3 regions of the Providencia sp. UF-224 genome follow, and region 2 is predicted to be linked to each of the others. Evidence: predicted binding sites of a transcription regulator. Region 2 holds the regulator's gene; each other region holds the start of a gene.
What was found. Region 2 encodes PurR, which represses purine synthesis genes. Its sites were predicted from a motif close to CANGCAAACGTTTGCNTG; they were not measured.

Region 1 (11,533 bases), on a different contig from region 2:
ATTATGACAATCAAGCGGCTACGAGTGGAAAACAGCACATCCACTTAATTCACCGCTCTATGTCTATTCTATCGCTAGCCACCGTTCTATGGGAAAAAAATTTATACATTGCGATTAATCAAAATAATGCGTTACAAGACGGTAACAACCCCCGCCTTGTAACTAGAATTAACTTTAGATTGCTAAGTCAGCAGCATAAAATGCCACCAAAAGGACCGCAATCACAACAGTTCCGATATTCAGTTTACGCCATTCACCTGCACAAATACGACCAATCACTAACGCGGCGAAGCCAAGCATAATACCCGTTACGATATTGCACGTCAGGACAATAAACACTGCACACAACAGGCCAGACATTGAATCAACAAAGTCATCAAAATCTAATTTTGAAACGTTGCTTAACATTAACAAACCAACGTACATCAGTGCAGGTGCTGTCGCATAAGCCGGTACGAGGTATGACAATGGAGATAAGAATAGGATTAACAAGAATAAAACACCGACAACAACGGCGGTTAAACCAGTACGACCACCTGCGGCGGTACCAGCAGCGGACTCAATATAAACCGCCGCGGGTGAAGCACCAATTGCACCTGCAAAAATGCTGCTTACAGAGTCAGCGGTTAATGCCTTTCCGCCGTCAATGATTTGCCCGTCTTTATCTAATAAGTTAGCTTGCCCAGCTACTGCGCGGATAGTGCCCGTCGCATCAAATACTGCCGTCATTACCAATGCCAATAAACTTGGTAATACCATTGGCTGTAATGCCCCCATGATATCCATGTTGAACACCAACGAAAGGCCATCATCACCCAGTGATGGTAATTTAAATAGGCCTTGATATTTCACCGAAGGGTCGAAAATCAAACCAATGATTGAAATCGCAATAATCACTAATAACACGCCACCTGGCACACGGCGTTTTTCCAATCCGAAAATAACAGCGAGACCCGCGAGTGACATTAAAACAGGGAAAGAGGTAAATTCACCTAACGCGACAGGTAAACCTGCATTTGGGTTTTTAATCACTAAACCGACACCATTTGCCGCGATCAGTAATAAAAACAGGCCAATACCAATTCCCGTCCCATGAGCAATCCCCATTGGCATGTTGCGTAAAATCCAGCTACGAATGCCTGTGACAGAAATAATCGTAAACAGACACCCCATTAGGAACACCGCACCTAACGCAACAGGAATACTAATTTGCTGACCTAAAACTAAGCTGAAAGCGGTAAAGGCGGTAAGTGAAATGGCACAACCAATGGCCATCGGCAAGTTTGCCCATAACCCCATGAGTAATGAACCAAAACCCGCCACTAAACACGTTGCAATAAACACGGCAGTAGGCGGGAAACCGGCCTGCCCCAACATACCAGGCACAACGATAACAGAATAAACCATCGCTAAGAATGTCGTTAGCCCTGCGATGATTTCACGACGAACGGAAGAGCCGCGCGCGGTGATCTTAAAAAATGAATCCAATTTGCAGTTGGATGAAGCCTGTTGGCCTGACATGGTATACCTCTGCTGTTAATGGTAATCGAACATTTTAAAAGCCAGTAAGTTTGTATGCCCATCTTGCTGACTTATCACACATTCGCTGACGTAAACGATTACGTTTTTATAAAAACCAAATGAATTAAGGGAAAAAACCTCAATAAAAACAATTGCGCAATCGTTTGGCTTAAAAATAAGAGTAAGGCGTATTGTGAGGAGAGCAATTATCGTTCGAAAACGGGCAAATGATCAAGTGTTTTTAGTTTTTTGCATGCATCTCATTCCATTTTCAACCTAGAAAAATAGAATACCCGCCAAAGAAAAATTCAGTTATGTGAATAATACCGATTTTTACTCACCTTTTATTAATAATAAAATAAGTGGAAATAACTAATTCAGTTTCATATAGACTTTGTTTAGATAGCACGATTATTTTCTTTGGTATAATCACCGAATATTTGCTTACAAAACGTTTAGCTAACTCATTATTATTTCATGGTAAAATAGTTTAAACATGCATTATAAAATAATATTTTTTAACAGAGTAAATATATCCGTTACTCAGTAAATATTATTTTTAAAAATATAAACTAAATTATTATTTACCATGGTTATTGTTTTATTTTTATCACAACGAATTAAAGTCTTAAATGAATATGTCAAATAAAAATACACCATCAATCACGTTACAACAGGGTGTTTTGCTGCTTTTTATCTGTTTTCTTGCTCTATATTTACTCCCTGGTATTTATAGCCATAGCCCATGGAAACAAGATGAAAATTACAGTTTTGGTATTATTCAAACCATGTATGAAACAGGGCAGTGGCTCGTTCCAACCAACGCGGGCGAGCCCTTTATGGAAAAACCCCCGCTTTATTATTGGGTCGCGACCCTAACCTCCCATTTATTTTCAGGGGTTATGCCACTTTATGATGCGGCACGAACCGCCAGTTTGTTTTTCTCGGTGGTTAATTTTTCATTTTTTATTCTATTGGCTCGCCGCTTTTTTATTGCAAAAGACTTTACCGATACCCGTATTTGGATTGCATTTGCACTGTATGCTTGTGCGCCAGGGATCCTCCGCCATAGCCATGATATGTTTACTGACGTCGCCCTAATAGCAGGTGCAACAATCGGGCTTTATGGGTTATTAGGCTTGATCCAACAACAAAAAATGGGCATGTCTGCCATTTGGCTTTGCCTAGGCACCGTTGTAACGATGCTCTCAAAGGGCGTCTTTATCCCCGGTGTTCTGTGGATCTGTCTGTTATTAGCCCCTGTATTTTTAGCCCAATGCCGAACAAAACAATTTTGGCTCTACAGTTTTGCTGCTGGGTTGCTCGCCCTTCTTGCTATTCTCCCTTGGCCTATTTTACTTTACTTGCAACACCCTGATTTATTTATGGTATGGTTTTGGGAAAATAATATCGGGCGCTTTTTTGGGTTTTCTGTTGAAAAACTAGGTGCAAAAGCAAATTTAACACGTATTCCTGCGGCCGTTTCATTGTTTGCCCTTCCATCCGGTTTGCTGGCTGTGGCTTACTTCTTACGCCACCCAATTCAACGCTTAACTAATTCCAACGCCTACTTACTGACGCTATTCCCACTCTTAGGTATCGTTTTTTTGCAAATCTCAGCATCCGGTCGGGCATTGTACCTTCTCCCTTTTATCGCACCGATGGCCATTATTGGCACCCCTGTGCTGTTAGCGATCCCTGAAAAAGTCTTAAATGGGCTTTCGCGTTTCTGTGCGGTATTTTGGTCATTAGTGGTCGTGTTTTTGTGGATCAGCTATTTCATTGTACTAACGGGCCACCATCAAGAATATTTAACACTGTTTAGCCGCTGGCTTCCTATGAGTTACCAAATGCCTTTTTCCGCTATCACTTTTTTCTGCGGGGTATTTATTACACTTGTTTGGTTCTTGCGTAACCGGATCATCCCAAACCTTTCCCCTGCGTTTCAAATGATGAAAAACTGGGTGCTTGGTCTCTGCACTGTTTGGGGCGTGATCTTAACGTTATTTTTGGGTTGGATTGATTACACAAAAGGTTTCGAAGGGGTCTTTGTCGATTTAAAACAACATTTAGCAGGGCAATATACTGCTAATGATTGCATGGCTTCCGATAACATTGGTGAATCTGAAGCTCCAATGTTGTACTACTACACAAAAGTTTTGCATCAAAGGCAAGATAGGTTCGAAAAACCCGAACAGTGCCGCTGGCTAATCGTGTTATCAAAAGAGGTAAAACCAGCGCCACAAGGCATGAGATTATTTTGGCACAACCATAGGCCTGATGAATACCGTGAAAATTTAGTGGTTTATAAAGTCACAGAATAAATTGAAGCGGGTGCAAAAACACCCGCTAAAAACTAATATGTCGTTTGTTCAGTAACTTGGGCACTATATTTCTCACGGGTAAACCACAAGAAAATAGCGGCAGACAAAATCAGTAAAATAGGTAAGCCTGACGGCGAAATTGATGTCGCCACCCCTGCGAGCAGAGGCCCAGATAAGTTGCCAATCCCCCACAACATCGCTGCTGCTGCATTCGCAATAATCAGCTCATTCCCTTTAAAATATTGGCCAATTTGCACCAATGCAATGGTATAAATTGCACCTGCCGTTGCACCCAACACAAATAATAATACCCAAATTAAATAAGGCTGAGTGATGGTGAAAGGCAGTAAAATACTGGCAGCCAATGTCACAACACCACAAATTCGATAGAGTTTCTCTCGATTCATATGGTCGGCCAACCAGCCAAAAGGCAGTTGCATAATTGCATCACCCGCTAAAATCGCACTAATCATTAAGGCAGCTACCGCTTCCGTGTGCCCCATTCCCATTCCATAGATAGGGAACATGGACAAAATTGTGCCATCAAAAAAAGCGAAAAATAAAATTCCGCCACAAATTCCCGGAGCAACTCTCACAAATTGAATAATGGAAAAATTTGATTTTTCTGCTGAGGCAGCAATACGATCACCCACTTTTTGATCCATTAAGATAAATAACACAACGGAAATAAGGTGGATCAGGGTACAGATAAGTAAAGGGGATTTATCTTCCACACCATAATAAGCAATAAAAGAAGGCCCGAGTAGCTGGCTCACAGTGAATACCGTGGTGTAAATCGCTAAAATTCGGCCCCGCTTATTTTCAGGTGATAACTCATTAATCCATGTTTCACCTAAACAAATCATGACACCACTTGCTAACCCTGTGATTAACCTTAAAGGAAATAATAACCAAAGAGGCAATGTGCTTAATAACGGCAATAAACTAATACCTGAAATAATAGTGGCAATTAACATTGCCTTGCGCTTGCCTGACCATTGCACAATGCGTTGTACAACAGGAGCTATTAGAAACATTCCTAAAGCTGGCGCCGCTGAAATAATGCCTATCGTGAGTTCGTTAACGCCATAATTGTTTAATCTCAATGCCACCATTGGAATACTTAGCCCAATGACGATACCGATAACGGCAATACTGGTAGTAATGGTAAAAATAGCAAATGAAGGGGAATGTCGAAAATTTTGCAAACACTGATTATCAGAGCTCATTTTGGTATTAATCTAAATCCTTAATTAACGAATTAGATTTTAACTCCATAAAATTAATTATTAATAATATAAAAAACCGCCGCATTACGTATGAACCCAATAATGCCAGCGGTGATTGTAGCATGTTGCTTATATTCCGCTATTTATCTTTAAAAATAAACTTGTGTTATTAGGCGAAATTTATAATTAAAGAACAAAGAAATATCGATATAACAAGGCAATACCTGAAACTAAAATAACGAGATTAATAATTTTCAAAAAGGCTTCACGAGAGATTCTTAATGTAATATGCCTTCCTACCCAAGTTCCAATCAACATAGCAGGGCAAAATGCTAATGCAATCAATAAAATATCAAGATTAAGATACACCCCCATAACGAGGAAAATCACCACGCGGGTTAGTGTACTAAAACCAATTAACGTCATTTGGGTAATACGAAAGCGCTGTTTATCTTCAATACGGCTTGATAAATACATTGCATAAATAAAACCACCGCTTCCAAATAATGCGCTAAAAACGCCCCCAATCAGGCTAAAAGGCACAACCAGTGCTTTTGAAAAGGGTTTTTGGGCTTTTTTTGAAAAAAAAGCATTTAATACATAACCAATAACAAAAATCCCTAATAAAAAAACTAAAATATCGGGTCGTGTTTTTAATAAAATGGCAGCACCTATTAAACTTCCCACTACCATGAGTGGAATTATCCATTTTATTTCCTGATAATCCGCGTTTTTTCCATCTTTAAATAAATTTAACACAGCAGCTGTTAAGTCAATTAAAGCCAAAATTGGAACAATCATATTCAATGGCAAATACATTGCTAATACAGGCGTAGCAATGAGTGCTGAACCAAACCCCGCCATTCCAAAAACAATATAAGCAAACAACAATGTCGCAAAACAAATCGCCATTTCTGGTGCGAATAATTCAAACGGCATAGCACTAAACTCCGAAAGTTTTTAACACTCAAACTATAGTTTTTATCGTATTTATTAAATAGTTTTATTTTTTTAATTTTTTAAAATTCAAATCTCTATCAAAAAATCAGATAGCGTATTGAAATAACATGGATAACCAAGAATATGTGATTTGATTCTCTGAGTGATGTAGAATTAACACGATAAACCACTGTTCAGGGAAAGGCGCAACATGGAAAAAAAAATTAATATAAAAATCGGCCAAAAAGTTCGTTTACTCCGACAAGCGAGAAACCTTTCGCTTAACGAACTTTCTCGTCTTTCCGGTATATCGAAAGCAGCACTATCGAAACTCGAATCTGGTGACTCAAACCCACGCATTGATACACTAGAAGCTATCGCGATTGCACTGCGATTTCCCTTAAGTGATTTATTCACACGACAACATGAGACCTACCCTTATTTAGTAAAATCAATGCCAAGTGATGAAGATGAATATTCTCAACAATTTAAATTCCGCATCAGCATGGGTAATATCTCAGAAATCTGGCAATTAACAATGAAACGGGGGGCAATTATTAACAGCCCTGCTCACATGACGGGAACCCATGAACATATTATGGTTAACTCAGGTTCGCTCATGTTACGCTTAAACAACGAGCAAAATGTTGTCTTAGAAGCAGGGGATTTTTATGCATTTAGCGGCGATTTTCCCCATACCTACTTATGTATGGACGGTGAACTTCAAGCAACTGTCGTAATGACATACTCTCATATCAGTGACGGTGTTTAAGCAGTTACATGCTGTGCATCATAGCTGATACGCAAAGTGCCTTTTTTAAATTTCATCGACTTAATAGAAAAATGGCAAATACTATCTAATGAAGAAACATGTGTTCCCCCGCATGGCATCTCTTCCGTTTGGTCGATATAACTTATTCGCATTTCGCCATTTTGCTTTATATCAACCTTGCGAGCACTCTGTAAGCTTTCATTAATGATGCCTTCAATTTGCGCGCTATCAAGCTCTTCAAAAGGCGTTACCTGATTTTCCATCATGGTAAATTCCACTCTGGATTCATCTGGGAAGTGGTGCCCTTTTTGTGCCATCCAGCCAAAACGGCGTAATTCCCAATTCAGCAAATGCCCTGCGGTATGAAGTGCAGCATAACGTTGGCGTTTCTCACTATCCACTTTCGCAATGACCCTGTATTCAGTATTGAAAGCGACACTTTCAGGTAAATAAGCAACGATTAGCCCACTCGGTTGTTTCCTAATCCGAACGCTGTGTTCATTAATCCAAGCCGTATCCGCAGGTTGACCACCACCTTGAGGATGGAAAATATTTTCTTCAAGTGCAACCCAGTGCCCTTCTTCATCAATCCCTTGGTTAACTAGCTTTGTCTCTATTTCATATAGATAGGTATTAGAAAGATAGATATTGTTTTGCATCTTTTTTTGTTCCTTTTATTCTTCAACGTAAACTGAGAAACTTTTTATTTATCTTTCGATGTTATATCACCGATGTTCGTTTTAAGAAACCCTGAATTTGATATTATTTGGCTAAAAAATAAGCCCATACCAAAGTATGAGCTTTTTTAAATAATCTAAGCTTAAGAATTACTGCAAATAATTTTGCATTGTTTCAAACAGCTGTAGGTTATCGCTAAAGCGAACTTCCCTAACATCTTCAAGCTTTTCAACTTGGTTAATCATTTGCGATAAGCGTTCGTCTTTTTGGACTAATAACCAAATACGACTCTCGTCTTTATCCTTAATTGGCATACAAAGAATACCATCTACGTTAAATGCTCGGCGCGCAAACAGGCCACAAATATGTGACATAACCCCTGGATGGTTACGAACAATTAACTCTAAAGCAATTGGGTGATGTTCAAGTACCATAATTACGCTCCAATCATATCAATATTAGCGGCACCCGGTGGAACCATTGGATATACCTTCTGATTCACATCGATCAGGGCATGAATTAAACAAGGGCCTTTGGTATTCATTACTGCTTCCAGCGCCATTGCAGGGTCTGCCTCATTATTCAAATCACAGGTTTGTAAACCAAACCCTGCCGCTATCTTAATAAAGTCAGTTTGGTACGGATAAGCTGCAGCAAATATGCGATTTTCAAAAAATAAATCTTGTTGTTGATGAACCATGCCCAGCGCTTGGTTATTCATCAAAACAATTTTGATATTTAATTGGTGCTCAGCTGCTGTCGCTAATTCCTGAATATTCATCATTAGGCTACCATCACCAGAAAAACAAACGATGGTTTTTTCAGGCTCAGCCAAGGCAGCACCAATCGCAGCAGGTAAACCAAAGCCCATCGTCCCTAAGCCACCTGAAGTCAGCCATTGGCGGGGACGAGATAACGGATATACCTGCGCAGCCCACATTTGATGCTGGCCAACATCTGTCGTGACAATGGCATCCTCACCCGCAGCGCGGGCGGCTGCTAACACCAGCCCATAGTGGTTTAATGGGTTATCTGCTTCACTCAAGTTTAATGGGTATTTTTCTTTTAGCTCATCAACTCGTTTGATCCATTCACTTCGCGTATTTCGCTCAACCAATGGCAGCAATAATTCTAAAATTTGCCCTGCGTCTGCATGGATAGCAATGTCTGGGCGCTTAATTTTACTGATTTCCGCTTTATCGATATCAACGTGAATAATTTTGGCATTAGGGCAAAATTTTTCGGCTTTTCCGATGGCTCTATCGTCAAAACGAGCCCCAATAACAATCAGTAAATCCGATTCTTCCATCACCATATTGGTACTTGCTGCGGCATGCATCCCAAGCATCCCTAAGTACAATGGATGTCGCATGGGGACAGTACCCAATGCCATCAAGGTCATGGTTGTAGGCAAAGAGGCTTTTTCCGCAAATGCAATCGCCGTTTCTGTCGATGCAGAGCTGATTACACCACCACCAAAATACAACACTGGACGTTTGGCTTCGTTGATCATCTGTGCCGCTTGGATCACTTTTTCCATATCAAATGTTGGCGCTTTATCTTTCGGTAAAACTTCAGGTATCTCAGTTAATTCTATGGTCGCGGTTTGAACATCTTTCGGTATATCAATCCAAACTGGTCCCGGGCGACCTGATTCAGCAATACGAAAAGCATCACAAATCACCTGCGGCAAATCATTTATGCTGCGAACCAAGTAGTTATGTTTGGTAACTGGAATAGAAATACCATAAGTATCAACTTCTTGGAATGCATCAGTTCCTATCATTGAAGAGGGTACCTGCGCCGTAATACAAACCAACGGGATAGAATCTAATTTTGCGTCGGCAATGGCAGTCACTAAATTGGTTGCCCCAGGGCCACTCGACGAAATACACACCGCAGCTTTACCCGTTGTACGAGCAATGCCTTGAGCAATAAACCCAGCCCCTTGCTCATGACGAGCAAGAATATGGCGAATTTTTTTACTTTTTCCTAGTGCGTCGTAAAAAGGCAAAGCTGCCCCGCCAGGAATACCCGAAACAGTGGTAATGCCATGTTTTTCCAGTAAATATACTATTAATTCTGCGCCCGTATAACGGGTTTTCTGTGGTGATGTGTTGCCCGATTCGCTCATCATAATTATCCTTTGCTAGCCTGCGGATTTGAGCGAGAGTGAATAAAAAACCCCGCTCGGTTTGCGCCGGCGGGGTTTCTAAATCTGCGTTGATTTGTACCCGTTACGGCGCTAAGCCCACGACCACCACCACACGCACGACCACCGCAGCACGTGGCGCGGTTAGTAGTAGGTTTGAGTGATTAAAAGTCATGTTCACGGGTTTTTCCTGTTTTAGTCTGTCTGTTTAATTGTTCGTTGTTTTCTTAACTCCCTTTAAGAAAACATAATTTTTTTATCCTGACAATCATTTTTTCGTTTTCCAGCCCTCATCCCTCTTAAATGAGAGCATCATCACACTCAATAAAATCAACACTATTAACTCAATTTTAGCCAAAATTAAGTTTTATCGACTATTGCATTAAGGCTTACTTTATCACTTGACTTCAAGTCAACTTGAAGTTGTAGCATAGAAGCTCAGAGCATCAGTACTCAAACAAAAATCATACCTAATAAATTGATTTTATTATTTTTTATAAGAAAGAGGTTTCTATGCCAAGGTCTGTCTGGTGGTTAGCCATCACACTTGCATTATTTATAACAGGGAATGCCATTGTTCTTTCCGTTGCCGTGGTCATTGGTGAAAACCTCGCAATCGACCCAAAACATGCAACCATTCCCCTATTAAGTCAGTATGTTGGCTTAATACTGGCAACAATTCCCATTGCCTTTTTGATGCAAAAATATTCGAGAAGAATTGGGTTTATTATCGGGAATATTGGCGGGCTAATTGGTGCAGGCCTGTCCATTATTGGTGTTTTAGAAAGTAATTTATTCTATTTCTCTGTCGGCTTATTTTTCACCGGCATTGCGATTGGAACTGCACAACAATTTCGTTTTGCCGCTATAGAAGAAGCCCCTGTTTCCTTACGGGCGAAAGCGATTGGCCTTGTGATGAGTGGCGGTATTGCCGCTGCCTTAATTGGCCCAACACTGGCTATTACGACCCAAGGATTTTTTGCAAAGTATCCGTTTGCAGGCCCTTTCATCACATTAGCGGGTATTTATGTTATCGCATTTATTTTATTGCTCATCGTGCCCCTGAAAAAAGTGGTGAAAGCACCACACGATGAAAACGTAATAAAACGAAGTTATAAAGCATTGTATTCACAGCCAATACTGAAATTAATCGCAATTGTCAGTGCCATTGGCTATGCCATTGTTGTCTTTACTTTTGCCTCTATTCCGCTATCGATGAAGCAACATGGTTTTCCTTTTTCATCAATCGCAATTGTGTTTCAGCTTCACGTATTGGGTATGTTTGCTCCCTCATTTTTTACAGGGACATTAATTCACCATTTAGGAGCAAAACGCATTATTTTATGTGGCATCATTTTATTAATTTTATCTGCGGTGATGAACTTATTGGGTAATGATTTTTATCACTATTTGTTATCTGGTATTTTTGTTGGCGTGGCTTGGAATTTAATTTTAATCAGTACGACTAATTTACTGCCACACAGCTATGAAGCGCATGAAAGAGCAAAAGTGCAAGGAATGACCGATTTTCTAATCTACTTTTTTGGTGGTGTCGGTAGTTTAGCGGCTGGCGTACTCTTTTTCACCTTCGGATGGCAAGCAATGAATATGTTATCCATCGTGGTTTCACTCGCTATCTTTATCAGTTTTTGGGGCCTCAAAAAATATATCCCAACACACTGATCAACATAAACAGCTTCGATCCTTATCATTATCTTGTTTACCGTAGGATAGAAGCTCAATTATTACTCATTTACGCGTTTATTGATAAATATATTATCTTAAGGCAAACACTACTGGTTAAAGATTAATTTAAATTCGCTATTAATGCCATTTAACAAATTAACAGCCTGTATTTGCACTTGTTTAGTATTTATTTATTGGCGGTTTACTTAATGAGGGATATGATTAAAAAGTA
Region 2 (8,829 bases):
TTAAATAGCACTTTATTTAAAGTCATGTTAACTTCCTTAACATTAACATGATTAGTATATTTTTATTTATCAACTAGATAGTTGATTTTTAGCCCTAAAATATACTACGCAATACGATATCTTGTTTTGAATATGTCGATGGCTATTTGTATGAAAAAAGAGGGGGATTGCCCCTCTTTTGATTTGCTACTATTGTGACTTATTTATGATTCAAGTCAAATAAATCTACTAAACATCTTTACCCTCATTTTACATCATCATTTTATAGATAGCAGTTACAACCCCCCCCCAGCACTTCACTTTACTTTTATAAATTATTCATAGGGTTTCGCACTCAAATAAGCAGGTAAATCGATAATTAGAAGGTGATTGTATTCAAGTTTTTATTTAACCCTTAAAAATGAAATTGATTATCAATATCATTTAAGAGTTTTGTAAATATACGTATAAAACACCTCTAACCCAGATTATAAATTGAGATTTTCATGAAAAAAATTTTCAGCATATTTTTATTTAGCACGATCATTACTGGCTGTAATAACAGTAAATTACTTGATAATTTCCCTGCTTCCGTTGGTACACAGAGCATGGCGTACTGCGTAAAAGATGCATGGACAAAAGATGCTTTAGCCCAAAATGAAAGTACAAATGATATTGTGGTTATCGAAAATAGAATGGGTGATGGCGCATTTTATGTCTTTGAAGATAATGGAATCGAAATTGTTTCTATAAGGGGTACCTATGGGTTTATCGGTAAAAGAACATCAGATATTGATATTAATTTCTATATAGCTGAAGGGAAACTAGAAACTGAACGCACAAAACGTAGACTGGCGCTCACAAAAGTATGTGCAAAAATTCCCAGTCAGGAACGAGAAGACATTTACTTAAAAACGGTTGTGTGTACTAATTTAGACGGTTGTAAATTCAGGAAAAAATAATAACTGATTACTCGTATTTGTATTTAGATTATAGATAAGTTAAAAATAGCTCCTTAAAAAGGAGCTAATCAACTCATCAGAATATATCGTTTAAGCCATCCAGCTTCATTGATGCATCAAAGGCTATGATTTTTACTTCAACGAGGCCTGCTTTCTGGAATGGATCTTCTTGATTACGCTCTTGCAATTTTTCTAAGTTATCTGATTTTGCAAGAATAATGCCACCGACTCGAGGAACTTGCTTTCCAGAGGCAATAAAAACCCCTTCTTCATAGCCTTTTTCCAACCATTTAATATGATTGTCCATTTCTGCATCTACATCTTCTAATGGTTTGATATAATTTAAAATCATGACGTAAATTAGGCTCATTTTTTTCTCCATAATGATTCAAAGTGACGACATACTACCCCTTTAAACTGAAAACTCGCCTACATATTTTTTCCTTCACGACTCTCTTATTTTGGTTCAATCATGACGACTATGCCAACAAGAGGTAATCATACGCTGTCATTTTTATTACTAACTTATCAACGCGATTACCTTTACCCTTTATAGGGTTAATCGTGTTACTATTAACATATTAAGAATCATACAGGCCATTTGGCAAAAAACTGTAGATAAACAACGAAGCACAATATTTCGCTCACTTTACGAGCAAACACCCATATGTTTTGTTACAAAAGCAATCAAGGAGTACGTCATGTCATTTGAACTTCCCGCTCTACCGTATGCTAAAGATGCTTTAGAACCTTATATTTCAGCTGAGACCTTAGAATACCACTATGGTAAACACCACAATACCTACGTTGTTAACTTAAACAACTTAATCAAAGGCACTAACTTTGAAGGTAAATCTTTAGAAGAAATCATCAAAACATCTGAAGCTGGCGTATTTAACAATGCCGCCCAAGTTTGGAACCATACTTTTTATTGGAATTGCTTAGCGCCAAATGCAGGTGGCGAGCCAACAGGTAAAGTTGCAGATGCTATCAATAAGGCATTTGGTTCTTTCGCTGAGTTTAAAGCGCAATTTACGGATGCAGCGACCAAAAACTTCGGTGCAGGTTGGACTTGGTTAGTTAAGAAAGCCGATGGCAGCTTAGCAATCGTCAATACTTCCAATGCAGCAACACCTATTTCAGGTGACGACAAGCCAGTTTTAACGGTTGATATTTGGGAACACGCTTACTACATCGATTACCGTAATGCGCGCCCTAAATACTTAGAAAATTTCTGGGCACTGGTAAACTGGAAATTTGTAGAAGAAAACTTAGCTTAATTTAATATGTTTTCCCAATAGAATAAGGGCGAGTTATTACTCGCCCTTATTTATTCACCCAATGAAGATGAAACACAACTAAAATAAATGTACAGCAATGAAAATAATCATCGCTAATGAACCCACTGCTGCTAGTATTCCATATTTAACATCTGTATCCATGAGTTCCTCTCATCCTAACAAAATTGAATTAATGATAACCACATAAACATTAAGGTTACTGAGTATACACATCCAAAAAAGCAAAACCAGTGTCTATATCACATGTTATAACATCAATTATTTCTTTCGTTTTTGCGCTAGATCAGACAAAATCGACAACAAATCGCTAAATTATTGCCAGCAAAGGATCTATGCATCAATATGCAGGTAATTTTTTAACTAGAATTCTTAGAGAGACCTATAGTTGGTCAGGAGTTTTGTTCCCCCATGGCAACGATTAAAGATGTGGCGAAACGCGCTGGCGTCTCTACCACTACCGTATCCCATGTTATTAATAAAACGCGCTTTGTGGCTGATGATACCAAAGCGGCAGTTTGGGCTGCTATCAAATCGCTCAATTATTCGCCTAGTGCGGTTGCCCGTAGCTTAAAAGTGAACCACACCAAATCGATTGGTTTGTTAGCAACATCAAGTGAGGCCCCTTACTTTGCAGAAGTTATTGAGTCCGTTGAAAATAGCTGCTACGAAAAAGGCTATACACTGATCCTCTGTAACTCTCACAATAATCTTGGTAAACAAAAAGCCTACTTACAGATGTTGGCGCAAAAACGTGTCGATGGCTTGCTGGTTATGTGTTCCGAATACCCCGATACACTTATCGGGATGCTTGAAGATTATCGTAATATTCCAATGGTTGTGATGGATTGGGGAACTTCCCGCGGGGATTTCACCGATAGCATTATCGACAATTCATTCCATGGGGGCTATCTCGCAGGGCGTTACCTGATTGATAGAGGTCACCGTGACATTGGTGTGATCCCAGGCTCCCTTGAGCGTAATACAGGGATTGGTCGTCTGACTGGCTTCCAAAAAGCCATGGAAGAAGCCAAAGTGACCTTAAAAGAAGAGTGGATTGTTCAAGGGGACTTTGAACCAGAGTCTGGCTATAAAGCGATGATGCAGATTTTAAGCCATAAACAGCGCCCTACTGCTGTTTTCTGTGGTGGTGACATCATGGCTATGGGTGCTATTTGCGCCGCGGATGAAATGGGCTTGCGTGTTCCACAAGACATTTCCATCATCGGTTACGACAATGTGCGAAACGCACGCTATTTCACCCCTGCATTGACAACAATCCACCAACCTAAAGAGCGTTTGGGTCAAATGGCGTTCGCAATGTTACTAGACCGTATTGTGAATAAGCGCGAAGACGCTCAAACTATTGAAGTTCACCCTCGTCTCGTTGAGCGCCGTTCTGTTGCTGACGGGCCATTTATTGACTATCGCCGATAACTCAACTTATGTTGATAACCACTCCGCGTTGAGCGTTTCATTATCACCAAGATAATCTAATAACCAACTCAGCGCAGGAGAGGTATTTTTCTCTACCCATGTTAAACAGCATGGGCTTGATGGAAATGGTTGTGCCAGTGTCAATTCTACCAATTTACCTTCAGCACACAATGGTGCTGCACGATGTTCAGGTACCATCCCCACACACAGCCCATTAGCTAAACAGGCTAAGCCGTTTTCCCAATAGGGGACAACTAAACGCCGTTGGTTATCCAACGCCCAAGTATCGCGTTTAGGTAAGCTGCGAGATGTATCTTCTAAGCACAAACTTGGATACTCACGCATTTCATCGTCTGTTAGGCTATGCCCTATTTTCGCTAAAGGGTGGTCAGGGCTTGCAACACACATCCACGACATAAACCCCATATCTCGAAAACTATAACGTTCACCAATTGGTGAAGCCCGTGTTGCGCCAATGGCGACATCTACTCGACCATCAGCTAATGCATCCCAAACACCATTAAAAACCTCGGGGTGTATATACAATTCAATATCAGGAAAATGACGATAAAAATCGAGGATAAGCTGTTCGGTGCGTTGAGGCTTAACGATGCAGTCTACCGCTATACTGAACTGACCTCTCCAGCCATTCGCAGCTTGTTGGCATTGATGACGGGTCTCTGTCATTTTTTTGATAACAGATCGGCTTTCTTTAATAAAAATCAGCCCTGCCTCGGTTAAAACAACGTCTCGGTGTCGCCGTTCAAACAAAGGGACTGCCAACCATTCTTCAACTTGTTTAACTGTATAGCTAATTGCCGACGGCACGCGGTGTAACTCATCTGCGGCACCACTGAAACTCCCCGTCCGAGCAACCGCATCAATCACTTCAAGAGCATGAGCAGACCACATAGCATCTCCTTTCAAATATTTTGATGGCAAGATCCAAATATTACCGTTTCACAAGACAAAAAAATAGCCTATACAATGGCACTACCGTTAACATTTTTTTAAATATCAGATAAGTAAATAATTATGACGACTGCGAAAAAAAATTCCCCTGGATTTATGCTATATCTTGCTGGATTAAGCATGTTGGGGTTTTTAGCCATTGATATGTACCTGCCTGCTTTTGGTGCAATGCAGACCACGTTGCACACAACCGAAGGGGCTATCAGTGCTTCTCTCAGTATCTTTTTAGCGGGCTTCGCGTTTGCTCAGCTACTTTGGGGCCCACTTTCAGACAAACTTGGCCGCAAACCAGTGTTAATTGTTGGGCTGACTATCTTTATTGTGAGCAGTTTGGCAATTTTTTGGGTCACTACAGCAACACAGTTATTAACTTTACGCTTTTTACAAGCCGTTGGTGTTTGCTCCGCCGCCGTTTTATGGCAAGCCCTTGTTATTGACCGCTATGATGAGGCAAGCACCCAAAAAGTGTTTGCATCAATCATGCCATTAGTCGCGCTCTCCCCTGCACTTGCGCCGTTATTAGGAGCATGGGTGCTCGAACACCAAACTTGGGAAGCTATCTTTTTAATCTTGATGGCTGTCGGTGTGTTATTACTGTTACCAACGTTTTTCCTCAAAAATGTGTCTGTCAAAAAACACGAGGATGAAAACCAGCCTCAAGCCAAAGTTTCATTTGGTAAATTACTGAGCTCACCAATCTTCAGTGGCAACGTTTTAGTTTATGCCTCTTGCAGTGCGGGCTTTTTTGCTTGGCTAACCGGTTCGCCGTTTATTCTGCGCAATATGGGCTTTAACCCTGCGGATATTGGATTAAGCTACATCCCCCAAACTCTTGCTTTCATTGTTGGTGGTTATGGTTGCCGTTTAGTTTTAGCCAAAGTACGTGCCGAAACCTTATTCCCGCTACTATTAATTGGTTATGCGGTTAGCATGTCTATCTTATTCATCATGGCTATCTATACCACACCATCATTAACCATGATTTTAATTCCATTTTGCTTTATGGCTGCCATGAACGGGGCGTCGTACCCAATAGCCGTTTCAAAAGCGTTAAATACCTTCCCTAGCGCAAGTGGTAAAGCAGCCGCCTTACAAAACGCCTTACAACTTGGCTTATGTTTCTTGGCAAGTTTGTTAGTTTCTGCTTTAGCCTTTGACCCGCTTCTTGCAACAACGGGTGTGATGGCCTTTACTATTATCCCAATGGCGATTGGTTACTTTATGCAACGTTGTGCTGTTAAATGTGAAAAAACATTGAAGCAAGCAGATTGCCAAGCAAATTAATTGCTTTAGATTCGTTATACACTGTGCCGCAGCTATGCGGCGCAGTTTTTAATTACAAACTGACCGTTCACCAAATATATTATTCTTAAGCTAACTGTAGGCACTGGCGGCACTTTTGTCATATTCAGTAACAGGAAGTATTTGCTTAAAAATGCGCTTTAACGCATCATTCACTAACCACTTTTACCTAATTAAAGCGTATTCCACTAATAAAAAGTCATTTTATTTTTTTATCTTCTAAAACTCATGTTTTCAATGGTTATTTTTCTTGTCAAAAAACGCTATCATTGCCATATCAAATAATGAGTGCTCAAGTATGATGTTGAAACAATATTATCCGCCAGATGAATTGAAAGGCTTTGTTAGTTCTATTTTGATTATCAAAGAATTCACCAGTGCGATTAAAATATTTCCAGGGACAGGGGCTGAGATTTGGATTTCATCAGATCCAATTTGCATGTCCGCCGATGGCTACTCCACGACTAACCCATTTCAACTCATCATTCCAAGAATCAACACATTTACAGCAAACCCTAACCATGCAAAAACCATGGTACTGCGTATCCGCCATGATGCCTTACGTTTTTTATTACCCCAACGTATATTCAATTATACAGATAGGCCTATTGCCCTTGGTGAAATTTGGCAAGATAACTGGTTTGAAGCGCTCGCGAATTCCTCTTTTAAGGAATTGTTAGATTGCTTTACCCAAACTAAAGCCAGCAAAAAGCCACATTTTACTGATGACATCATTGAGTTGCTCTATCGTAATCCTACGAAAAAAATCACCGACATTGCCGATGAAACAGGGCTACACCTGCGGGTTATCCAAAAAGAATTTCTCAAAGAGTATGGCATTACGCCTAAACGCTACCAGATCAATTGCCGTTTAGAGCATGTTTTAAAAAGTATGGTGATAGATCAAGACACTTATCGTTGGTTTGAAACTGGCTATTATGATCAGTCTCATTTTTACCGTGATTTCAAAAGATACTTCACTATGACCCCGTCGGCCTTTTTAAAATCCGATTATTCGCTTTTTTACAATACAAAAACCAAGTACCCATTAAGATAGTTCTTAATACATAAGGAGAACGGAATGAGTATTGTTGTGTATGCCCAAATTACAACTGAAAGAACGGATGGGTATTTAACTAGGGAAATCGTTCGTGACTTAGCAAAACTAAGCCGCCGTGAGAAAGGTTGTATTCAGTATGATCTTATGGCTAAAGAAAATGGCTATATTGTTTTTGAAGAATGGGAAAGCACCCATGCACTTGAAATGCACAAAAATAGCGCACATTTTAGGCGTTTAGTTGAAGCGATTGAACGTGATAATGCCAGTTTTTCTGTTAATTTTAGTGAAAAATAACTAACTAATAGGGCAAGGTTTTAATCAAATTAGCTGTTTTGGCAGTCTGTGGTGTTATTGACTCGATATTTCTGACAACTTTACACTTGATTAAGCACCTTTATCCTACCAAATCTAAAATTTCATTATTTTTATTCAGGCTATAGTAAAAAGAGTATTGCTATAGCCTGAATAATGTCAAAATATTGATAACTTATTAATCTACTTTAGTTTCTTCTGTTAAATCATTGCCCTGCTGCAACAATTTTTCTTGCTCTTTTTGATTAAGCACGCGCTCTACAGTATCAACAATCGCCTGAGTTTGTGGGTCTATCTCAATATTAATTTTATCCCCTAAACGCTTTTGCCCCAACGTCGTTCTTTCTAACGTTTCTGGGATTAGGTGTACACAAAAACGGTTATTGATAACATCCCCAACCGTTAGGCTAATACCATCAATCGCGACAAACCCTTTGTGTAAAATGTATTTCATCAATGCTTTATCATGAATTGATAGCCAGATTTGATGATTATCTTCTGAAGTGAAAATTTTACTGATTTCTGCGGTTGTCATAATGTGCCCAGACACCACATGACCACCTATTTCATCACCATATTTCGCGGCACGTTCAATATTGACAACATCGCCTTCTTGTAGCGCACCCAAATTAGTCAGACGGAGTGTTTCTTTAATTAAATCAAAGCTAACTCTTTCACCATCAATTTTAGTGACCGTCAAACAGCAACCATTATGGGCAACAGAGGCGCCCGTTTCTAAACCAACCAGTAATTCAGGGGTAAACTTCATGACATGAGTACGAAAATTCGCTCTTTCCGTAATTTCAACAATTGGAGCGGTCGCTTGAACAATACCTGTAAACATAATGACTCTCTGTGTCGTGAATTAATGAGTCCAGTTTACCTAAGAATTTTTTGAGATCTATCTTATTTGAGTGGTGAGATACAGACTGAATAACTGCCTGTAATCAAATACACAAAGAGACAAATGTGCTCTTTCATTAATAGGCAGTATATCTTTATTGGAATACATTGATAAAATGGATAGAATAAAGGGTTTTTAATAACACTTTGATTTATTGCTAAATCATTTATTTTTCTCGTTTTTTCTTCTTCATTATTTTTATTATAAAGGTGTATGCGTGCAGAAATATTTTACAGAAGCGCGTAGCTTGTTGGCTCTCGGTATTCCTATCGTTCTCGCTCAGTTTTCACAAACCGCCATGGGGTTTGTCGATACGGTTATGGCAGGTAGCGTCAGTGAAATCGAGATGTCCGCAGTTGCAGTTGGGTTCTCCATCTGGCTGCCAGCTATTCTTTTTGGTCAGGGACTGCTAATGGCGTTGACCCCTATCGTTGCTCAAATGAACGGGTCCGGCCGCCGTAATTTAATTGGCGATCAAATTCAACAAGGTCTATGGCTCGCACTCTTTTTAGCCTTAGGTATTATGTGCTTGCTTTATAATAGCCAACTTATTATTAGCAACATGCCACACATTGATCCAGAACTTGCCGATAAATCCGTTCG
Region 3 (11,533 bases), on a different contig from region 2:
TCAAAATCAAAGCGCTCGTTGTGGTGACCTGCGCTAAGGTGTGTGCCAAAAATCATGTAAGTGGCTTGGCCTCCACGCGCTTTTACGCGTTCCATAAAATAGGTCGCATCTTCCGAGCCTGCAGCTTGTGGGCGGTTTTTGACGATAGAGGTTAACTCAGGAAGGTGGTTTTTTGTTAAATCACAAATAAAATCAACCCATTGCGTGCTAGGGTGGCTGCTTTGTGCCGCACCCATCAGTTTGATATCAAAGGCGACATCTTGCATTTTTGCAGCACCTTCAATGATATTCATCGCTTTTTCATAGACAAACTCGTTGATTTCATTGGTTTCTCCGCGTGTTTCAACTTTTAGCAGTGCCGTATCGGGAATGACATTGCGGCCGATACCAGCTTGCAATACGCCGACATTAATTCGTGAGCTTCCTTCACTGTGACGTGGGATACCGTATAGGCCTAAGGTTGCATGAGCTGCGGCAATTAACGCATTTTTGCCATCTTCAGGTTTTGCACCTGAATGTGCTGCAACACCTTGATAGGTCACATCAAACTTTGTGGTCGCTAAAAAGTTTTTACTGCCACAGACGACTTCGCCTTTTGGCACACCTGTACCGATATGGATAGCCACAAAGAAATCGACATCATCAACCACACCGGCTTCCATCATGGATTTAGCACCACGAGTGCCTTCTTCAGCAGGTTGAAAGATAACTTTGATGCGGCCAGACAGCTTCGCTTCATATTGCTTGAGAATACGGGCAAGGCCAAGGCCAATGGCGGTGTGCCCATCGTGGCCGCACGCGTGCATCATGTGTGGGTTACAGGACGCAAAACCTTCATTATGTGGACGGTGTTGGCACGAATGTTCTTCATTTAAATCAAGGGCATCCATATCGACACGAAAGGCCAGTGTTGGGCCTGGACGACCAGTATCAAGTGTGGCAACGATACCCGTGAATCCCCCTGAAAAGTGGGGTAGCCATTGAGTTAAAGCGCCTTGTTCAATCGCTCTTTTTTCTTGTTCTGCTAATTTTTCTTCAGAGGGAAGCCCCATTCGCGCATCTGCTTTAACAACTTCTTTGCCTAATTGCAGTTGGTAGCCAAGCTGATGCAGTTCTTCGGTAACCAGCGTTGCTGTACGAAATTCAAACCAACCTGATTCTGCATATTGATGAAAATCACGCCGCCATGCTTGTAATTGTTGTGCCATCTGCTGGATGGTGCTATTTAAGTCAGTATTCATTTTGTATCTCTTTTAGTTATCACAAGAAAAGTCAGTACAGGGATGTTGAAATAGGGGTGTGCATAGGAACTAAAATTAAAATTCGTTTAGTCTTAAAAAATAGTATATTAATTTGCGTTATTTATTTTAATTTATAAAAAATTGTTTAATTTACTAAATGTTAATTTTTTGTTTCTCTATTTCCTGACTGTACACAATCAAATTAGAGTGAAAAAGATACAATTATCTTTGGCTATATAACTAAAAGTTATCGGGGTATTGATATGGCACCACCCATAAAATTAAATCAGCTCAGGGCATTCGTCGAAATTAGCCGCCATGGCAGTATTCGAGCTGCCAGCCGTTTTTTACAACTTTCTCAACCAGCATTGACGAAATCTATTCGTGAATTAGAGAGCAGCTTGGGGGCTAAACTGTTTATTCGCAGTAACCAAGGGATTTATTTAACGGAATGCGGCGAGGGCTTTTTACGTCGTGCGAGCTTAATACTTGAAGAATTACGTGTCGGGCAAGAAGAGATTTCACAGCGTATCGGGTTGATTGGTGGAACGGTGAATATCGGTGTTGCAGGCAGTATTGCTCGTTCATTAATGCCAAAAGTGGTGACTCAATTTCATCGCGACTATCCCAATATCAAATTACGTATTATGGAGGGGCAATTATTGACGATGCTAACGCAATTGAGACAGGGAGAACTGGACTTCACGATTAACACTTATTACCCCGGTAGCTTGGATGCAGAGTTTAATTTTGAGCGGCTAATGCAAAAAGAGTACAAAGTGATCATGCGCAAAGATCACCCCTTACGACATGCGAAATCGCTCACTGAGCTAGTGGACTGCGATTGGACGATGCCAACCCCAAAAGGCACATATTACAAGCAGCTCGCCGATGTGTTCTCCATGATGGAGCGGCCCATGGATTTCAGTGTGACCTGTGAAACCTTAATTGGTTGCTTAAGTTTAGTCGCACAAAGTGATTTTTTGACCATTGTGTCGATAGACACGGTGGATGAACCCCTCTTTGAGCAGCGGTATATCGCATTGGATTTAATCGAAAAATTACCGTATGCCACATTTGCCCTCGTGCAGCGTCGGGACGCAACGTTGACCCCAGCTGGGGAGCATTTAGCTCGGTTATTCCGTATTTATTGCCGTAGTAATGAATCTGCATAAACGTGGTAAATAGTTCCGTCATGGTATTTGCAGTGAAAATAGTTAGGTTGGCCGCGATTTTCTGGTTTAAGTGCTCAATCGATAAATTGACAAAATAACGTGAATTATCACCAATTAGGGCTGTTCAGTTGGACGAATAATGATTAAAGTAAATTTAGTGAATAACAAAGAGGAAAATTTATGCTGTATATCTTCGATATGGGTAATGTGATTATTGATATCGACTTTAATCGTGTGTTTGATAAATGGTCTGAACTGAGCGGGACGCCAAGTGAAGAAATCAAATCACGGTTTACTTTTGGCAATATCTTTCAATTACATGAGTGTGGGAAAATTTCAGATATAGAGTTTGCAGAGCTGCTTTGTGAAGAAATGGGGATCACGCTGAGCTTTGAAGATTTCGCTGAAGGCTGGCACGCTATTTTTATTTCGTTAAGACCGGAAGTGATTGATATTATGGAGCGCCTGCGTGAGCAAGGCCACCGTGTTGTCGTCTTATCGAATACCAATCGCCTACATTTAGACTACTGGCCAGAACACTACCCAGAAATTGCAGCATCCTCCGATTTTCTCTATTTATCCCAAGATTTAGGTATGCGTAAGCCGGACCCTGAAATCTTCAAATATGTTCTGCAATCTGAAGAGTTTGACGCGGCAGATGCGGTTTTCTTCGATGATGTAGAGGAAAATGTCAAGGCAGCGCAAGCCCTAGGTATCCGTGCTGTTCATGTTGTGGATAAAGATACCGTTCCTGAATATTTCCGTACTTACGATTTTAGTGCTGAAGTTGAATAACATTTGATATTGATGATGGAGCAACGGTTAACGTTGCTCCATCTTTTTGTGCAGAGTAATCATGATTGCATTAATCCAGAGAGTCACTCACGCGAGTGTTGTTGTTGATGAACAAACGGTTGGGCAAATAGACTCCGGTTTATTGGTTCTGCTTGGCGTCGAAAAAGACGATGACGAGCAAAAAGCAAAACGCTTATGTGAAAAGGTACTGGGCTACCGTATTTTTAGTGATGAACAAGGGAAGATGAACCTGAATGTTCAGCAAGCAGGGGGCAGTTTACTGGTTGTTTCACAATTCACGTTAGCGGCGGACACCAAAAAAGGCATGAGACCCAGTTTTTCTGGGGGAGCAGAGCCTGAAAAAGCCGACAAGTTGTACCAATATTTTGTGGAACAAAGCCGTCAGCAGGGTGTCATGACCCAAACAGGGCAATTTGCTGCGGATATGCAAGTGAGCTTAACCAATGACGGCCCTGTGACCTTCTGGCTGCAAGTGTGATTCCATTTTTAAAGGGGGAGCCGATGTACCATTTACGTACACCGAAAGATGAAATTGAATTTGCGACTTACTACCACTTTCGTTGGGAAATGTTGCGAAAACCCTTCAACCAACCCCTTGGTTCTGAAAAAGACGGTTATGATTTAACGGCTCATCACCAAATGGTGGTGGATGATAAAAACCGTATTTTGGCGATTGGCCGTTTATATATTAATGCTGATAACGAAGGTGCAATTCGCTTCCTCGCCGTAAACCCTGTCATGCAAGGCAAAGGGCTGGGTAAGCTGATTATTATGGCGCTGGAGTCTGTTGCTCGGCAAGAAGGCGTAAAACGTATTGTTTCCAGTGTACGCGAAGAAGCCGTTCCTTTCTTTAACAAAATGGGGTTTGAAAATAGGGGACAAGTTGCAGGGCAGCTTAAAACACCTGTTCGCCACTATTTGATGATCAAGCCGATTGAAACCCTAGACCAAATTCTGCATCGCCCTGATTGGTGTGGTGAATTACAGCAAGCGTGGCATAAATACATTCCGTTAAGTGAAAAAATGGGTGCTCGCATCGAGCAATATACAGGCACCCGTTTTATTACGACGATGCCAGAAGCGGGTAATCAAAACCCTCATGAAACCATTTTTGCAGGTAGCCAATTTTCACTCGCTACATTAACTGGCTGGGGGCTGATTTGGCTGTTAATGCAAGAGCATCAACTTGGTGGCGACATTGTGTTAGTGGATGCCAACATCCGCTATGGTAAACCCGTTAGTGGTAGGCCAACAGCGATTGCAGATTTAGCGAATATGAGTGGTGACCTCGATCGCTTAGCGCGGGGCAGTAAAGCACGCGTAAAACTGAAAGTTGAAGTGAGCAACCCAGACAACCAAGTTGGTGCAGTATTCAGTGGGGTGTATATGGTGTTGCCAGTCGAAAAAACAAAGTAGAACATATTATTGTCGGTTGAATAATATGAAGAGGCAGGTCATGTGACCTGCCTTTTACTTGTTCACTATTGTGTTATTAAAGCTGGAACTTGTGGTGTTGCATCTTGTGGCACTGGCGTTGTTTCCATATTTGGTATGCCTTCTTGTGTTTCCACCGAAGAAGTTACAACCCCTTTTACTACCGTGCGATATAAGCGCTTACCTTGAAGTGGCATCGCCATCAGTTCGCCATTTAAACTTTTGGCGACGGAAGGTGCAAGAAAATCGCCCTGTAGTGTTGCATCAAAATCCCCGACAACTTGTGCTGGGAAACCTGACCATCCCCATTGGTTTAAATCGATTAAATCAATGTTAGTCCCAGAGGCCCGCAATAAAAATGGCACTTTTTTCGGTTCTTGTTTCACCAATACGCCAATTTTACTGATCCCTCTGTCAGTACTGACTGTCAAACTCGCTGCTGCAGAAGATTTCCCGCTTTGACGTACTTCTAAGAATGGGCGGCGAACTAAAACTTGGTTAATTGTGCCGCTATCGGCATTGAATGTCGCTTTACCGCTCCAAACTCCCCACTGTTTTTGCTTAATGAGGTCAACATCTTCAATATTGGCGCTTAATGCTGTGAATTCGAACGGGAACTCTGGCTGGATATTCATTAATAAAGATTGAGTGACAGTAAATTTTTTGATGGATAAGCCAGACAGCCAAGATGGCGCGGGCTCAGCAAAAAAGGTCAGCCATGTTTCTGGCAAGGTATATAAAATGCCACCTAATTTACCTTCATTAATGGTAAGAAGTTGGTCATTACGTTGCCAAGCACCACTTAAATTAAATACGCCTTTGTTGTAGTAGCCTGATAATTTATTGATGTTGAGTTTGTCTCCATCAATATTTAGGTCACCAATTAGTGTACTAAGTTGCTGATCTTTGATGACCAACTGGTCAACGTTAAAGCTGATTTTACTTTTAGGGCCTGTCCAACTGCCTCTGACCAAACTGAGTTGATCGATTTGTGCACTCAGCCCTGAAAGCGCCCAGTCTTTTCCTTGAATATCAATATTGGTTAATTCAAGATTTTTGATTTGAATGGTTCTATCGCTATTAATCGCATCAAATAATGTATCGAAATCAACATTGTTTTCCCAGCCAACCTTATTCATTGCCAAGGAATCAATGGTTATTGCCCCATCAGTAAACACTTTTCCTTCACCCACAATATAACCGTTATTCAGGTAGGCACTTGCTTTGCTGATTTCAGTGACTTGCTCTTGCAATTTTCCAGTCAGCGCGACATTTTTAAATGGTAATTCATTAATTTTTAACTGGTTAGCGGTAAACCGAAAATCACCATAGCCAAACGGGTGATTAACTGTTGGTTTCCATGGCGTGATCCCACCAGTAAAGCCCGTGGCGGAAATGGTTTCATCACCTTGTTTAAGGGTTAATTGGCTATTTTCAAATTGCAGAATACTCGCCGAAATAGGCAGTGGTGTTGATTCAGGGGATACGGTGGTGGAAAGCTCACCTTGTGTGATGACGAAGCGGTGAATTGCTGTGCCGCTGAAGATATTGCGCCAATTCACATCAACCACGATTTGGCGTGCATCTAAGGACAAATCTTTGTTTTGTGACGCTAATTTAACATCTTGGAAGATGAATTCCCCGGGATTGGAAAATTCATGGCCCATAATCCCTACATGGATATCGTAGTCAGTAAATTTGCTAAGGAATTGGCTCGAATAGGAAGCGCCCCAGCGCGTTTGTAATCCTATGTAGGCGGCGATAAACAATAGCAGCAGTAGCAAGAATGCGTAGGTAACAAATTTAATTAACCATTTCACAGCTAACTGCTCCTCAAATTTGCGGGGGAATGCGTTTAATATCGCGACAATTTAAGGATAGCATACAGAAGAACCGCCAGAATATTCAACTCTAGCGGTTTAGATAAAAGATTATTTTTCGAGTGGGAAAACTAAATTCAGCACAATTGCCGTTAATCCGCCTGCGGCAATACCAGAAGAGAATAAGGTTTTCAGCCAATCAGGGGCAAATTGCAGAATTAACGGCTGTTGTGAAACGCCCATGCCAACGGCAAGGGACAGCGCGATAATCATAATCGCTCGGCGGTTGAGTGGCTCACGGGAAACAATACGCACGCCAGATGCTGCAATGGTACCAAACATCACAATAGTTGCACCGCCAAGAACAGGCTCAGGGATTTGCTGTACAAAACCCGCAACAGCAGGGAATAGCCCCAGCAAAACAAGCATTAATGCGACGATATAACCCACATAGCGGCTAGCCACACCCGTTAACTGAATAACCCCGTTGTTCTGACCAAAACAGGAATTAGGGAAAGTATTAAATACGGCAGAAACCATTGAGTTTAAGCCATTTGCTAATACACCACCCTTAATGCGTTTCATATAAAGTGGGCCGCGGACAGGTTGCTCTGAAACGTCAGAGGTTGCGGTGATATCACCAATGGTTTCCAAAGAGGTCACCATAAAGATTAAAATCAGTGGGACTAACAGGTTCCAGTCAAATAACAGCCCGTAATAAAAAGGCTCCGGAACAGTAATAAAGGATTGGTTTGGCTCAGTCGGCTGCGCATTTGGCAACATATCCATCCACCACGCTGCAAGGTAGCCCACAGCCATTGCAATCACCAAAGAGGCAACGCGCAAATACGGATTTTTTTGGCGATTGAGTAAAATAATGACCGCAAGAACGATGCCCGCCAAAATTAAATAGTCGGGGGAACCGAAGGTGTTATCACTAATTGCGCTATAGCCACCGCCAATGGAGGTTAGCCCGACTTGGATCAGCGATAACCCAATAATCATCACGACCACACCAGACACCAGCGGGGTAATGACGCGACGTGCTAAATGCAAGAAGCGAGATAAAATGACTTCAGTGAGTGCAGCGACTAATAATGTACCAAATAGTGCTGCCATCATGGATGGAATATCCGCCCCGCCTTGCTTGAGTGCAACACCGCCCATGATTAAAGGTGCAACAAAGTTGAAACTGGTTCCTTGAATAGATAACAACCCTGAACCAATCGGCCCCCATGCTCTGATTTGAATTAAAGAGGCAACACCAGAGGCAAATAAAGACATGCTAATAATGCGTTGGGTATCGTGTGCAGGCAAGCCGAGGGCTTGGCAAATCAGCATGGCGGGGGTGATAACAGCAACAAACATCGCGAGGAGATGCTGCCCAGCCGCAAACAGGGCTTGGGGAAGCGGTGGCCTGTCTTCTAATTTATAGATGAGCTCGCTCTGGGTATTTATGGTTGATTCTGTATTTTGTTTTTCAGACGTTGCTGTATTCATTGCCTTCATTTCCCACCAACAAAAAACGCATTGTAAAGCGATCAAATTAAAAAGCAATCGTTTGCGCAAAATAAATATTGTAAATAGTTAAACTAAGTTCATCACATTTTTATATCTTTTAACTTGTATTTATAACAGTTTTTTTTTCTAATCTGTTCACCTGTTTTTGGCGTTTTAAGGAAGATATTAACGTCTTACTAATATTTTATAATTTTAACAACAGACGAGGTACGTAAATGTATCATCTTGATGTCTACGGGACTTTGGTAGCAGCAACACTAGTACTATTGCTTGGGCGGAAACTCGTTAAAACCGTTCCTTTTTTAGAAAAATATACAATTCCAGAGCCTGTTGCAGGCGGATTGTTAGTTGCTTTTAGTCTACTTTTGCTGAAGCAAATGTTTGACTGGAGCTTATCTTTCGACTTATCACTGCAAGAACCGATGATGTTGGCTTTCTTTGCCACCATTGGTTTAAATGCCAACCTAGCGAGTTTGAAAGCAGGTGGTAAAGCCCTGTTTATCTTTATTTTTGTGGTTGTCGGCTTATTACTTGTTCAGAATACAGTGGGGATCGCCCTCGCTAAATTGCTGGGACTAGACCCATTAATGGGGTTACTTGCTGGTTCAATCACGCTGTCTGGTGGTCATGGTACAGGCGCAGCATGGGGAAAAATTTTCTCCGAGAGCTATGGTTTTAAAAGTGCAACCGAAGTTGCAATGGCCTGTGCAACATTTGGATTGGTCTTAGGTGGGTTGATTGGTGGCCCTGTTGCACGTTTCCTAACGCGAAATATCCCTACGCCAGGTACCTTAGAAGACGATAAAGACGTACCCACCGCGTTTGAAAAGCCACAGTCAGGTCGTATGATAAGCTCAATGGTGCTCATTGAAACTATCGCTTTAATCGCAATTTGTTTACTGGTCGGTAGCTACCTTTCGGGTTTATTAGCGGAAACAGTTTTCGCTTTACCAAAATTTGTGTGTGTTCTTTTTGTTGGTGTGATCCTCAGTAATGGCTTATCCATACTGGGTTTTTATCGGGTATTTGACCGTGCAGTTTCCGTATTAGGTAACGTCAGTTTATCGCTGTTTTTAGCCATGGCATTAATGAGCTTAAAATTATGGGAATTAGCATCATTAGCAATTCCAATGATTGTCATTCTTGCGGTACAAGCGTGCGTAATGGCAGGATATGCGATTTTTGTCACCTTCCGAGTGATGGGTAAAAACTACGATGCTGCTATTTTAGCGGCGGGGCATTGTGGTTTTGGTTTAGGTGCGACACCAACGGCGATTGCCAACATGCAAGCCGTAACGGATAGATTGGGACCATCTCACTTAGCATTCTTAGTTGTGCCAATGGTTGGTGCATTCTTTATTGATATCGTGAATGCTATTGTCATCAAATTGTATTTAATGTTACCCGTTTTCCCGACGATTGCGGGATAATTTATATTCTAATCATTGATAGTAAAACAGGTATTGCCGTGAATAAGTTCACGGCAATTTTCGTTTAAAGAGATGTATTCAGCAGTTTGATTATTTGCTTAAGCATGCCCATATTGTTCGCGCTCAGGTAGCCAACGTTCAATAATTTGTTGTGCATTTTCAGGGTATTGCTGTTGAATATGGCGGGCGATCCGTTGCACTTCTGGCAACATATATTGATCACGAAGTAAGTCTGCCACTTTAAATTCCGCATTACCTGTTTGCCTTGTGCCTAATAACTCCCCCGGCCCACGAATTTCTAAGTCCTTCTGGGCGATGACGAACCCATCATTGCTATCACGTAACACTTGTAGGCGCTGTTTTGCAGTATGTGTGAGAGGTGTTTTGTACAACAGTACGCAGTGAGAAGCAATCGCGCCACGACCTACGCGGCCTCTTAACTGGTGAAGTTGAGCAAGGCCTAAACGTTCAGGGTTATCGATAATCATTAGACTGGCATTCGGGACATCAACCCCAACCTCAATCACGGTTGTTGCGACAAGTAGCTGAATTTCATTATTTTTGAATGCCGCCATAATGCTTTGCTTTTCCGCAGGCTTCATTCGCCCGTGGACTAAACCCACTTTAAGTTCAGGGAGTGCAAGCGCCAATTCTTCACTGGTTACCTGAGCCGCTTGCGCTTCTAATAGCTCGGAATCTTCGATAAGCGTACATACCCAATAGGCTTGGCGACCTTCATCAATACAGGCTTGGCGTACACGTTCGATAATATCATTACGTCGTGTATCCGGGATGGCAACGGTCGTTACGGGCGTTCGTCCCGGCGGGAGTTCATCAATCACCGAAGTATCTAAGTCCGCATAGGCTGTCATCGCCAATGTACGTGGGATTGGCGTAGCGGTCATAATGAGTTGATGAGGGTGGAACCCTTGTTGTTCACCTTTTTCACGCAGAGCGAGGCGCTGGTGAACACCAAAACGGTGTTGTTCATCAATGATAACCAGCCCAAGAGCATTAAACTTCACTTGCTCCTGAAAAATGGCATGTGTACCAACCACCATCGAAACGTCGCCGTTTGCAATAGCTTCTTGCTGTTGTTCCCGTGCTTTGCCCTTTTGTTTGCCTGCAAGCCAGCCGACTTTGATGCCTAATGGCTCGAGCCATTGTTTGAAGGTGTTAGCATGTTGTTCCGCTAAAATTTCAGTCGGTGCCATTAAGGCGACTTGTTTACCATTCTCGATAGCACAGACTGCGGCTAGTGCAGCGACAAGGGTTTTCCCCGATCCCACATCCCCTTGGATTAGGCGCATCATTGGTGCATCTTTCGCAAGATCAGCTTCAATTTCCCCCACCACACGGTTCTGTGCATTGGTCGGTGAGAAAGGCAGCTGTGCGAGTAACTGTGCTTTTAGTTTACCGCTAGAGGTGAGCCGCTGTGCATACAAACGTTCGTTACCTGCTCGGATCGCCAACATGCTTAAGTGGTGAGCTAATAATTCTTCAAGTACCAAACGTTTCTGCGCGGGGTGATGGCCTTTTTCTAGCTCACTGAGTGCCACATTCGGTGGTGGATTATGAAGAAGCCGTATTGCATCAGGCAGGCTTATCATGCCACGACTCAGCTCTTCAGGAAGTAACTCTTTAATCTTTCCGTTATCAAGCATGGTCAGAGCTTGATCCATGATTTTACGTAACGTGGCTTGGCGAACGCCTTCAGTTGTAGGGTAAACTGGCGTAAGGTTTTCTTGTAATGCGATGTTGCCCGTATCTTGGGAGACTTTATATTCAGGGTGAATAATTTCAGGGCCTGTATTACCTCTGCGAATTTCACCATAGGCGGTAACTTGCCGGCCTTCTGCTAAGTTGTTTTTCATCGCAGCAGAGAAATTAAAAAAGCGCAATGTTAAGTTGCCAGTGCCATCAGTTATGAGGCAGGTCATCATGCGCTTTCGGCCAAAAACCACTTTTGTTTGGAGTACTTCACCAGTAATGGTGGCAGTTGTTCCAGGTAGAAGGTCTTTGATTTGGTACAAACGGGTATGGTCTTCGTAGCGCAGAGGAAAATGAAGAAGTAGGTCTTGAACGGTGTTCAAACC

Region 1: AC4IFO_RS19010 (NCS2 family permease) is a predicted target of PurR. The motif match lies at 1,609-1,626, and genes of this name have one in related genera.
Region 3: gltS (sodium/glutamate symporter) is a predicted target of PurR. The motif match lies at 8,037-8,054, and genes of this name have one in related genera.

What each region holds. Positions count from the first base shown of each region.
Region 1 is NZ_JBSICC010000028.1:8,091-19,623, reverse strand. Features, by position in the region: gene AC4IFO_RS19010 (NCS2 family permease) at 175-1,521, opposite strand; gene AC4IFO_RS19005 (ArnT family glycosyltransferase) at 2,160-3,845, shown strand; gene AC4IFO_RS19000 (MFS transporter) at 3,878-5,074, opposite strand; gene AC4IFO_RS18995 (sulfite exporter TauE/SafE family protein) at 5,261-6,013, opposite strand; gene AC4IFO_RS18990 (helix-turn-helix domain-containing protein) at 6,225-6,785, shown strand; gene AC4IFO_RS18985 (alanyl-tRNA editing protein) at 6,782-7,444, opposite strand; gene ilvN (acetolactate synthase small subunit) at 7,613-7,897, opposite strand; gene ilvB (acetolactate synthase large subunit) at 7,900-9,597, opposite strand; gene ivbL (ilvB operon leader peptide IvbL) at 9,701-9,790, opposite strand; gene AC4IFO_RS18965 (MFS transporter) at 10,129-11,298, shown strand.
Region 2 is NZ_JBSICC010000011.1:1,329-10,157, reverse strand. Features, by position in the region: gene AC4IFO_RS12035 (hypothetical protein) at 486-941, shown strand; gene AC4IFO_RS12030 (YciI family protein) at 1,018-1,311, opposite strand; gene sodB (superoxide dismutase [Fe]) at 1,643-2,221, shown strand; gene purR (HTH-type transcriptional repressor PurR) at 2,651-3,676, shown strand; gene punR (DNA-binding transcriptional activator PunR) at 3,683-4,588, opposite strand; gene punC (purine nucleoside transporter PunC) at 4,709-5,932, shown strand; gene AC4IFO_RS12005 (helix-turn-helix transcriptional regulator) at 6,249-7,007, shown strand; gene AC4IFO_RS12000 (putative quinol monooxygenase) at 7,032-7,304, shown strand; gene AC4IFO_RS11995 (riboflavin synthase subunit alpha) at 7,501-8,166, opposite strand; gene AC4IFO_RS11990 (MATE family efflux transporter) at 8,444-8,829, shown strand, end outside.
Region 3 is NZ_JBSICC010000014.1:75,454-86,986, reverse strand. Features, by position in the region: gene AC4IFO_RS14440 (M20 family metallo-hydrolase) at 1-1,241, opposite strand, end outside; gene AC4IFO_RS14435 (LysR family transcriptional regulator) at 1,505-2,416, shown strand; gene yihX (glucose-1-phosphatase) at 2,597-3,211, shown strand; gene dtd (D-aminoacyl-tRNA deacylase) at 3,273-3,710, shown strand; gene fabY (fatty acid biosynthesis protein FabY) at 3,734-4,648, shown strand; gene AC4IFO_RS14415 (AsmA family protein) at 4,714-6,486, opposite strand; gene AC4IFO_RS14410 (uracil-xanthine permease family protein) at 6,598-7,986, opposite strand; gene gltS (sodium/glutamate symporter) at 8,223-9,437, shown strand; gene recG (ATP-dependent DNA helicase RecG) at 9,536-11,533, opposite strand, start outside.